Regions from separate parts of the Streptosporangium sp. NBC_01639 genome, predicted to be linked through region 1. Evidence: predicted binding sites of a transcription regulator. Region 1 holds the regulator's gene; each other region holds the start of a gene.
What was found. The regulator LexA, encoded in region 1, represses DNA repair genes until DNA is damaged. The targets are predictions, from matches to a motif close to TCGAACANNTGTTCGA.
Positions count from the first base shown of each region.

Region 2: OHA77_RS07470 (SAV_6107 family HEPN domain-containing protein) is a predicted target of LexA. The motif match lies at 1,618-1,633, and genes of this name have one in related genera.
Region 3: recA (recombinase RecA) is a predicted target of LexA. The motif match lies at 1,007-1,022, and genes of this name have one in related genera.
Region 4: OHA77_RS31295 (DUF6504 family protein) is a predicted target of LexA. The motif match lies at 1,375-1,390, and genes of this name have one in related genera.

Region 1 is NZ_CP109272.1:7,072,014-7,074,209, reverse strand. Features, by position in the region: gene OHA77_RS32215 (LysM peptidoglycan-binding domain-containing protein) at 9-398, opposite strand; gene lexA (transcriptional repressor LexA) at 614-1,324, shown strand; gene leuS (leucine--tRNA ligase) at 1,571-2,196, opposite strand, start outside.
Region 2 is NZ_CP109272.1:1,694,828-1,697,023, forward strand. Features, by position in the region: gene OHA77_RS07465 (PP2C family protein-serine/threonine phosphatase) at 1-936, shown strand, start outside; gene OHA77_RS07470 (SAV_6107 family HEPN domain-containing protein) at 964-1,410, opposite strand; gene OHA77_RS07475 (peptidoglycan-binding protein) at 1,733-2,196, opposite strand, start outside.
Region 3 is NZ_CP109272.1:2,319,427-2,321,622, reverse strand. Features, by position in the region: gene OHA77_RS10385 (MarR family winged helix-turn-helix transcriptional regulator) at 1-224, opposite strand, end outside; gene OHA77_RS10380 (hypothetical protein) at 551-847, opposite strand; gene recA (recombinase RecA) at 1,129-2,196, shown strand, end outside.
Region 4 is NZ_CP109272.1:6,867,186-6,869,381, forward strand. Features, by position in the region: gene OHA77_RS31285 (serine/threonine-protein kinase) at 1-962, opposite strand, end outside; gene OHA77_RS31290 (hypothetical protein) at 1,026-1,319, shown strand; gene OHA77_RS31295 (DUF6504 family protein) at 1,450-1,704, shown strand; gene OHA77_RS31300 (DUF4328 domain-containing protein) at 1,733-2,196, opposite strand, start outside.

The DNA of each region.
Region 1 (2,196 bases):
AGGCCACTTCAGGAGGAGGGACCGCCGGGGAGATAGAGCCGGGCCCCCGGCTGGATCACCGAGCCGGACAAGTCGTTGAGATCCATGATCCGGTTGACCGTCGGGGTGAGGTCATTCTCCTTGGTGACCGCGTCCGCGATCTCCCACAGCGTGTCACCGCCACGCACCACGACCCGCGGCAGCCCCGCCCGCCCCTTCTGCTCGACCGCCGAGGCGGCGTCGATGCGCGCGGCAGCCCAGAGCACCCCCAGGGCGATCAGCGCGAGAGCCGCCAGCACCACTCCCCTCCCCCGCCTGGTGAGCCGGAAGGGCGCACCAGCGTATCGGATGTTCCCCACCGGACCCGGCCGCCGGGCGCCCGCCCGCCCGGCTCCCCCTGCCGCCACAGCCGTTTTCATGATGGCCTCCCCCGAGCCTTCGACCTGGCCGAACACATATCGAAGAAAGATCAGCGAATCGAACACGATGTCGATCGAACTCCCGTACGATGTTGTACACCACGCCGCCGCCGATTTCCTGAACGACTCGAACAATTGTTTGAATATGATCTTCAACGGGAGTACGGTCGCCGTGTGCGACGGAAGAAACACAGGCCGGGAGGCGAGGAGATCGTATGAGCGAGCATGACAAGAACGGTTCGGCCGTCAGTGACCTGGCGGTGCGCAGGCGTGACTCCCTTGGCCTCACCCCCAGGCAGCGGAAGATCCTTGAAGTGATCCGCGATTCGGTGCAGCAGCGCGGCTACCCGCCCTCCATGCGAGAGATCGGCGAGGCGGTGCAGCTCACCAGCACCTCCAGCGTGTCACACCAGTTGACGGCGTTGCAGCGCAAGGGATATCTGCGCCGCGATCCGCACCGCCCCCGTGCGCTCGAGGTCCGCCTCCCCGGAGAGCCGGCGTTGTGGATGGATCCCGCCACGGGCGACGACGAGACCCCGATCAGCCGCCCGACCGCCGCCTACGTGCCGCTCGTCGGCCGGATCGCCGCCGGTGGCCCGATCCTCGCGGAGGAGAGCGTCGAGGACGTCTTCGCCCTCCCCAAGCAGCTCGTCGGTGAGGGCACGCTCTTCCTGCTCCAGGTGACCGGTGATTCGATGATCGAGGCTGCCATCGCCAACGGCGACTGGGTGGTCGTCCGCCAGCAGCCCGTCGCGGACAACGGCGACGTGGTCGCCGCCATGATCGACGGCGAGGCCACGGTCAAGACTTTCAAGCGCAAGGACGGCCACGTCTGGCTCGTCCCGCACAACCCGAACTACGACCCGATCCCCGGCGACGATGCCACCGTCCTGGGCAAGGTCGTGGCGGTGCTGCGCAAGCTCTGAGACGGCGCAGCGGAGTTCTCCGCCGTGCCCACCTTCCGGCGCTCCCGTGACGGCCGGTCGTCGCCTCTGAGCGACCAGGTATCGGTGTCGCCGGAGGACTCCCGCCGTCTGAAGGTGATTCCCAGTCCGGTCGCGGGTTCGATCCGCAGTCCGAGCGTTGCGAAGAAATCGTTGTGCCCCGGAGTTTCGAGTCGTCAAACGGGTGATCAGGCTCGGGGCGCCCGCCGTACGGGCGCCCCGGCATGACTACGGGACGATGTTGACCAGCTTGGGCGCGCGGACGACGACCTTGCGAGGGGCGCCGGACAGGAAGGCCCGGACCTTGTCCGAGGCGAGTGCCAGAGCCTCCAGGTCGGCGTCGGAGATCTCCGGAGAGACCTCCAGCCGGTCGCGGACCTTGCCCGCGACCTGGACGACGCAGGTGACGGAGTCCTGGACCAGCAGGGCCGGCTCGACGACCGGCCATCCGGCCCTGGCGACCGAGGCGGGGTGGCCCAGACGCTCCCAGCCCTCCTCCGCGGCGTACGGCGCGACCAGGGAGAGCATGACCGCCAGAGTCTCGGCGGCCTCGCGGACAGCCGGGTCGGCGGCGCCGGGACCGGAGTCGATGGCCTTGCGGGCCGCGCTCGTGAGCTCCATCATGCGGGCCACCGCAACGTTGAACCGGTGGGAGTCGACCAGCTTGGTGACCTCGTCGACGGTCCGGTGGACGACCTTGCGCAGTTCCAGGTCCCCGGTGGCGGCGTCCACACCCGGCGCGGAGGCCGCACCGGCCTCCGCCATCACGCGGAACGCGCGGGCCAGGAACTTCTGCGAGGCGGCCGGGGAGACGTCGGCCCAGTCGATGTCGTCCTCCGGCGGGCCGGCGAACA
Region 2 (2,196 bases), 3.7 Mb from region 1:
AGGACCACGCTGGTCGGCGTCGTCGCCCTGGCCCTGTGCGTCGCGCTCGGCCTCTACAACGACATCCTCTGGACCTCCCGCACCAACATCACCATGCTCGCCATCCTCGGTGTCACCGTGGCCAGCGTGCTGGCCAGCGCCGGACGGCTCCGCCACGAGCGCCAGCTCGCCGACGTCCGATCGGTGGCCGAGGCCGCCCAGCGCGTGCTGCTGCGGCCGGTGCCGCGCCGGGCAGGGCCGGGGATCGGCGTCGCCGTCTCCTACACCTCGGCCACCGCGGAGGCCCGGATCGGCGGCGACCTGTACGAGGTCGTCGCCACCCCGCACGGGGTCCGGATCATCGTGGGAGACGTCCAGGGCAAGGGCCTGGAGGCGGTGGAGACCGCGGCCGTGGTGCTCGGCGCCTTCCGGGAGGCGGCTCACGACGAGGCCAAGCTCCAGGGGGTGGTGACCCGGCTGGAGAACGCCCTGACCCGTGAGCTGTCCGGCGAGCAGTTCGTCACCGCGATCCTGGCCGAGATCATCGGCGGGGCCTCCATCACCGTGATCAACTGCGGCCACCCGTCACCCATGGTGCTCGGCACCGACGCCAAGCACTGGTTCGCCGACCCTCCGGACGAGGCGCTCCCCCTGGGCATGGGATCGCTGAAGGCCAGCGATCCGGTGCCGTACCAGATCCCCTTCGAGCCGGGCGACCAGGTCCTCTTCTACACCGACGGGGTCATCGAGGCGCGCAACGGGGCGGGAGAGTTCTATCCCCTCTCCGCACGGGCCCATCTGCTGAACGGCGCCGATCCGCAGCTCTCCCTGGACGCCCTCCGCGCCGACCTGCTGCGGCACGTGGGCCGTCCGCTGGGCGACGACGCGGCCATGCTCCTGCTGCGTCAGCGCGCGGCCCACCCGGCCGCCTCTACGGCGACCTCCACGGCGGCCTGATCGGCGGGATGCGCGGGCGGGCCGGAGCTAACCGGCGAGGGGGACGCGGCCGAGCAGCGTGGGCTGGGTGGGCACGCCCAGCAGCTTCTCCACCGTGGTGACGAACCGCTCCGCTTCGGAGATCAGCTCTTCCGCGTCCCGTGCCGACACCACGCGGGTCAGCCCCGCCTCGGCCGAGGCCCGCTTGGCCGCGCTCATCTCGAAGTAGGGCGCCCAGTCGGCGAGGCGCGGCTCGGCCTCAGGAAGCAGCTCCCAGGCGCTGCGCAGCTGGCGCCGGCGGCCGTCCATCGGGCGCGGCCGTGCCGCCAGGATGGCGGCCGCGGCTCTGAGCGCCGCCAGGTGGGCGGCGACGTAACGGGTGGCGGGGGTCCGGGCGGCGGCCGCCTCCTCCAGGCAGTCGCGCGCGTCGGACAGACGCGCCCGCGCGGCGGACGACAATCGGGGCCCGCCGGAATCGCTGAGCCGAGGGGTCATGTGCTTCAGCCTCCTAGATCGCAAGCGGCTCCCGGTGTTTTCGCCGGTGATGTCAACACTTGCAGACCCCACCGACAAATCCGCCGGGCGGCCGGACGAGGAGCTTCCCCTCTCCCCGTCCGCCCCGACCTGGCCCGATCGTCTGCGACGACGACGCGGACCCGATCGACCACCCTGGACGTGATCCGCGAGTCTCACGTCATTACATCGAACATAAATTCGATCACTCGTAGTGTCAAGTGAAGCGATGGACGGAAGCCCGCTACTCCCGGAAACGGCAAGGCCCCGGAAGATCGTGATCTCCCGGGGCCTTCACCTGCGGCTATCGGACGAACTTGCCCCTCACGTGCACCGGAACACCCTTGCCCAGCAGGCCGGGAAGCACCGCCGCCACGTTCATGGGGAGCCGGACGCAGCCGTGCGAGGCCGGGGCCAGCGGCACCGACAGCGCGCCGTGGAAGGCGATGCCGCCGTTGAAGAAGATCGGGTTGTAGAGCTGGCCGAGGTAGGACTTGTGCCAGCCGTCCCTGCGCCAGGTCGTCTTGTAGTCCCCCGTCGGCGTGCGGGCATCGCCGCAGAACCGCTGCACCTTGCCGCCCCAGGTCGCCGTCTCGCAGTACGGGATCCCGCTGCCGGAGGAGGTGTGGCTGATCAGCTTCACCCGGCCGCCGACGTAGAGGACCATCACCTGCGTGGTGAGGTTCATCTCGACCCGGGTCGGCTTGCCGCGGGGCACCAGCACCTTGGGCGCCTTCGGGGCCTCGAGCGCGGTCCACGTCCTGCGGG
Region 3 (2,196 bases), 4.3 Mb from region 1:
CCGCGGCGCCGCAGGTCCGACAGCGGCCGGTGCAGCGCCTGGCGGGAGATGCCGAGCGCCGCGGCCAACTCGCCGACGCTGATGCCGGCACTGCGGGCCACGACGTACAGCACCCGGTGATGCACCCGGCTGAGCCCGTGCTCGGCGAGTACGGTGTCGGCGTCATCGACGAAGGAACGCCAGCCAAGGAAGAACAGTGCAACATCACGCTCGTCTACGAACACATCAACAATGTTGACGCATTCCAGCGGAGCTGGGCAAGTGGGCCCTCCACTCGGATCGGCGTCACCGGGGATGAGGTGGCTGTGAGTGATCGGCTCCCATCATCCGATGGGAATCCGGATCGCATCGTGGCTGTTCATCGGCCCCGTGAGAAGACCGACCCGGACGACCGCGGAGCGCCATGGCTTCGCATCCTGATCGAGGCTGCTGTCGGAAGACTTTGACCTGGCCTTTCTCGCTACCTTGCCCTTGCCGGCGCCGACCCGGGTGGAGGACCACTCTGGCAGCCCCGGTGATCTGGCTCCGCGCGTGATCCAGGAAACGGCTCTCAGCCGTCAGACGCGTTCCGAGGGGTGCCGTCCAGCAGCTTTCCGAGCAGGTCGGCCACGTGGACCGGCTCCTCGGCACGCCCCTGGCCGCCCGGCGACCACAGAAAAAGCCAGCCGTCCGCAGCCGGGCCGGCGAAGACGATCGTCTGTCTCCCGCTGCGCGGATGCCATACCCACAGCACCGGAGCGCCGGTTCCGAGCATGCGGCTCGCCAGCCCCCGGGCGGCCAGTTCGGTGGCCAGGGACTCAAGGTGGGCCAGGCGTTGCCGGGCGAACTCGGCGGTCACATCGGGCACATCGGGCACCTCGGGATCCGTTTTCCTTCAGCATCGCCCCAGGTCAGCTCATTGACAACACGACACATGGAATGCCCGGGAATGTCTCCTCCAAGATGGGGTCCACCGTCCTCCGTGGCCTGCGGCGTCCGGGAAACACGTGACGGAGTCGAGCCACGATCGAACAGTCGTTCGGCTATATTGGTCACGCCGTCACTCGTGGCGTGCTCTCCAGAAAATGTCGGTGGCACCCCGTAGCTTTCTGGCAACCGATTCAACCCGCGACCCTTCAGGGGGCTCCCATGGCTGCTAACGACCGCGAGAAGGCGCTTGAGACCGCGCTGGCTCAGATCGAGCGCCAGTTCGGCAAGGGCTCTGTCATGCGCCTCGGTGACGAGACCCGTGCGCCCATCGAAGTGATCCCGACCAGTTCCATCGCGCTCGACGTGGCCCTGGGCATCGGCGGATTCCCGCGTGGCCGCATCATCGAGGTCTACGGTCCCGAGTCCTCGGGTAAGACCACCGTCGCCCTGCACGCGGTGGCCAACGCCCAGAAGGCCGGCGGCATCGCGGCGTTCATCGACGCCGAGCACGCCCTCGACCCGGACTACGCCAAGAAGCTGGGCGTCGACACCGACGCACTGCTCGTCTCCCAGCCCGACACCGGTGAGCAGGCGCTGGAGATCGCCGACATGCTGATCCGGTCGGGCGCCGTCGACATCCTGGTCATCGACTCGGTCGCGGCCCTGGTGCCCAAGGCCGAGATCGAGGGCGAGATGGGCGACAGCCACGTCGGCCTCCAGGCCCGCCTGATGTCCCAGGCACTGCGCAAGGTGGCCGGTGCGCTCAACAACACCGGCACCACCGCGATCTTCATCAACCAGCTCCGCGAGAAGATCGGCGTCATGTTCGGCTCACCCGAGACCACGACCGGTGGAAAGGCGCTGAAGTTCTACGCCTCGGTCCGTCTCGACATCCGTCGTATCGAGACGCTGAAGGACGGCACCGAGGCGGTCGGCAACCGCACCAGGGTGAAGGTCGTCAAGAACAAGATGGCCCCGCCCTTCCGGGTGGCCGAATTCGACATCCTCTACGGCGTCGGCATCTCCCGTGAGGGCGGCCTGATCGACATGGGTGTCGAGCACGGCTTCGTCCGCAAGTCCGGCGCCTGGTACACCTACGAGGGCGACCAGCTCGGGCAGGGTAAGGAGAACGCCCGCAACTTCATGAAGAGCCACCCCGACACGGCCAACGAGATCGAGAAGAAGATCAAGGAGAAGCTCGGCATCGGCCCGCGCCTCGACAGCCCGGCCACTCCGCCGCCCGCGGCTCCGGTTCCCGCCACGTCCGGTCGCGGTTCCAAGGCGGCC
Region 4 (2,196 bases), 200 kb from region 1:
CCGGCGATCAGTTTCCTCCTCCGTGCCGACCGTCCGGCGAGTCCGGCCGCGAAGGAGGCTCCCAGACCCGGACCGGTGTGCTGCCCCGCAGCCAGGGCCTCCGCCCACGAGCCGGTCCCGTGGACCGTGGGCGGGCTCTGCTGCCAGACGGTCTGGACCGAGTGGGCGGTCTGCTCGGGGGCGGCGGAACGGCCGACGAGATGGTCTAGGAGCTGCTGGGAGGTGGGCCGGTTCCGAGGGTCCTTGGCGATGGCGTAGGTGACCAGCTCGCGCAGAGCGGGCTCCAGGTTCTCCAGGGAGGGCTCGGTGTTCATCACCTGGTACACCACCGAGGCCAGCGCCTCCCCGCCGAACGGCGGCCTGCCGCTCGCGGCGAAGGCGATGAGGCAGCCCCAGGAGAACACGTCGCACGCGGGGGAGACCGGCTCGCCGCGCAGGACCTCGGGTGCCATGTAGCGGGGCGTGCCGACGACCTCCCCGGTGCCGGTGATCCCGCTGAGCGTGTCCAGCGCGCGGGCGATGCCGAAGTCGATCACCCGGGGGCCGAACGGGGAGAGCAGCACGTTGGACGGCTTGAGGTCGCGGTGCACGACCCCGGCGGCGTGGATGGCGGTGAGGGCGGTCGCCACACCGACCGCCAGCGCGTCGAGGCTGGAGCCGCGGAGCGGCCCCCCCGACTGCACGGCCTCCTCAAGGTTGGGCCCGGTGACGTATTCGGTGACGACGTAGAGCTGGTCCCCGTCGAGCGCTGCCTCGATGACGGCGGCGGTGCAGAACCGGCGGACCCGCTGGGCGGCGTCCGCCTCCCGGCGAAAACGCATCCTGAACTGGTCGTGCTGGCTGTACTCCGGATTGATCACCTTGATGGCGACCCGCTGCCCCTCCGGGGAGTCGCCGAGGTAGACCGTGCCCATCCCGCCCCGGCCCAGCCTGCTCAGCACGCGGTATCGCCCGATTTGCACGGGATCATCCGAAGTGAGGTCGTCCACCGTCTTACCTAACCGCATATACCGTCACATGATGAAGTGGCTCAGCTTACCGAGATCTTCCCCGCCGTCAGCAGCCGCAACAGTGTGAGATTCACTTTCTCACGGCTGCCGACGGTCAGCACGCCGTACGGCGCCGCCGCATCGCCCGCCACCGCCGCCATCCGGCGGCCCGCGGTGCGGCAGGGGCGGGTCACCATCACTCGCGAGGACCGTCCGGTCGAGTGGTCCGACGGCCACTGCCGCGCGGGTGGCGTGATCTTCGGGATCCGCGACTCCGTGGACGCCGGTCCATCGGTGCGGCGGGTGGGGGACTTGCGCCCGACTCCGTGAGAACTGGACGCCGGTCTATTGGTGCGGCGGGTGGGGGACTTGCGCCCGACCCTGTGAGAACGTATGTTCGATACGCAGAGCCCGTCTTCCCCCGGGTGCCCAATTGAAGGCCACGGGAGAGAAGCAGGTTTTGAGCAGACTTTACGGGGATCCGATCCAGGTGTGGACCCAGGAGGGCCGGCCGGTCCAGTTCCTCTGGCGCGACCGGTTGCACGCCGTCCGGCGGGTGCTGGACCACTGGGTCGTCGCGCGGGAGGGGTGGAAGCTCTCCGAGACCGATCCGGGGGAGCGCCGGTTCTGGCGGGTCGAGGCCGACCCCGGCACCTACGAGCTCCGTTTCGACACCGCCGGTGAGGGCTGGCTGCTGATGAGGGCGTGGGACTGACGCCCCGGCCGTGCCGGTGCCCGCGTGGTCAGCGCCCGATGTGCGGAGCCTGCTGCGCGGGGACCTGCCTGGTGAGAAGCTGCGGGACACTTTGCGGCGCGGCCGGGTCGGCCCACGGAGTGACCGGATCCTCCTGCGCCGGGCGTGGGTAGCGGGTGCCCGCGGTCTGGATCCGGGTGATCTGCCGGACGGTCGCCGCGCACAACAGGGCGGAGACCGCGACGGCGGCCAGTTCGAGCAGACCGAGGCCGGTCAGGCTGGCCTCCCCCGGAACGCTGTCGAGCGACAGCCGTACGGGGACCAGGACGAGCGCGGCCAGCCAGCTCAGCCACCAGGCGGCGAGCAGCGCCACCCAGCGGCCATGACGGTCGGCGGGCGGACGTGAGGCCCACCAGAGGCGATACATCAGCAGCGGCGGGGCGACCAGGTTGACCCCCGGCACGAGCCATGCGGCCAGGGCCGGCGCCGTCCGCACCCGGGGGTCGGCGTTCT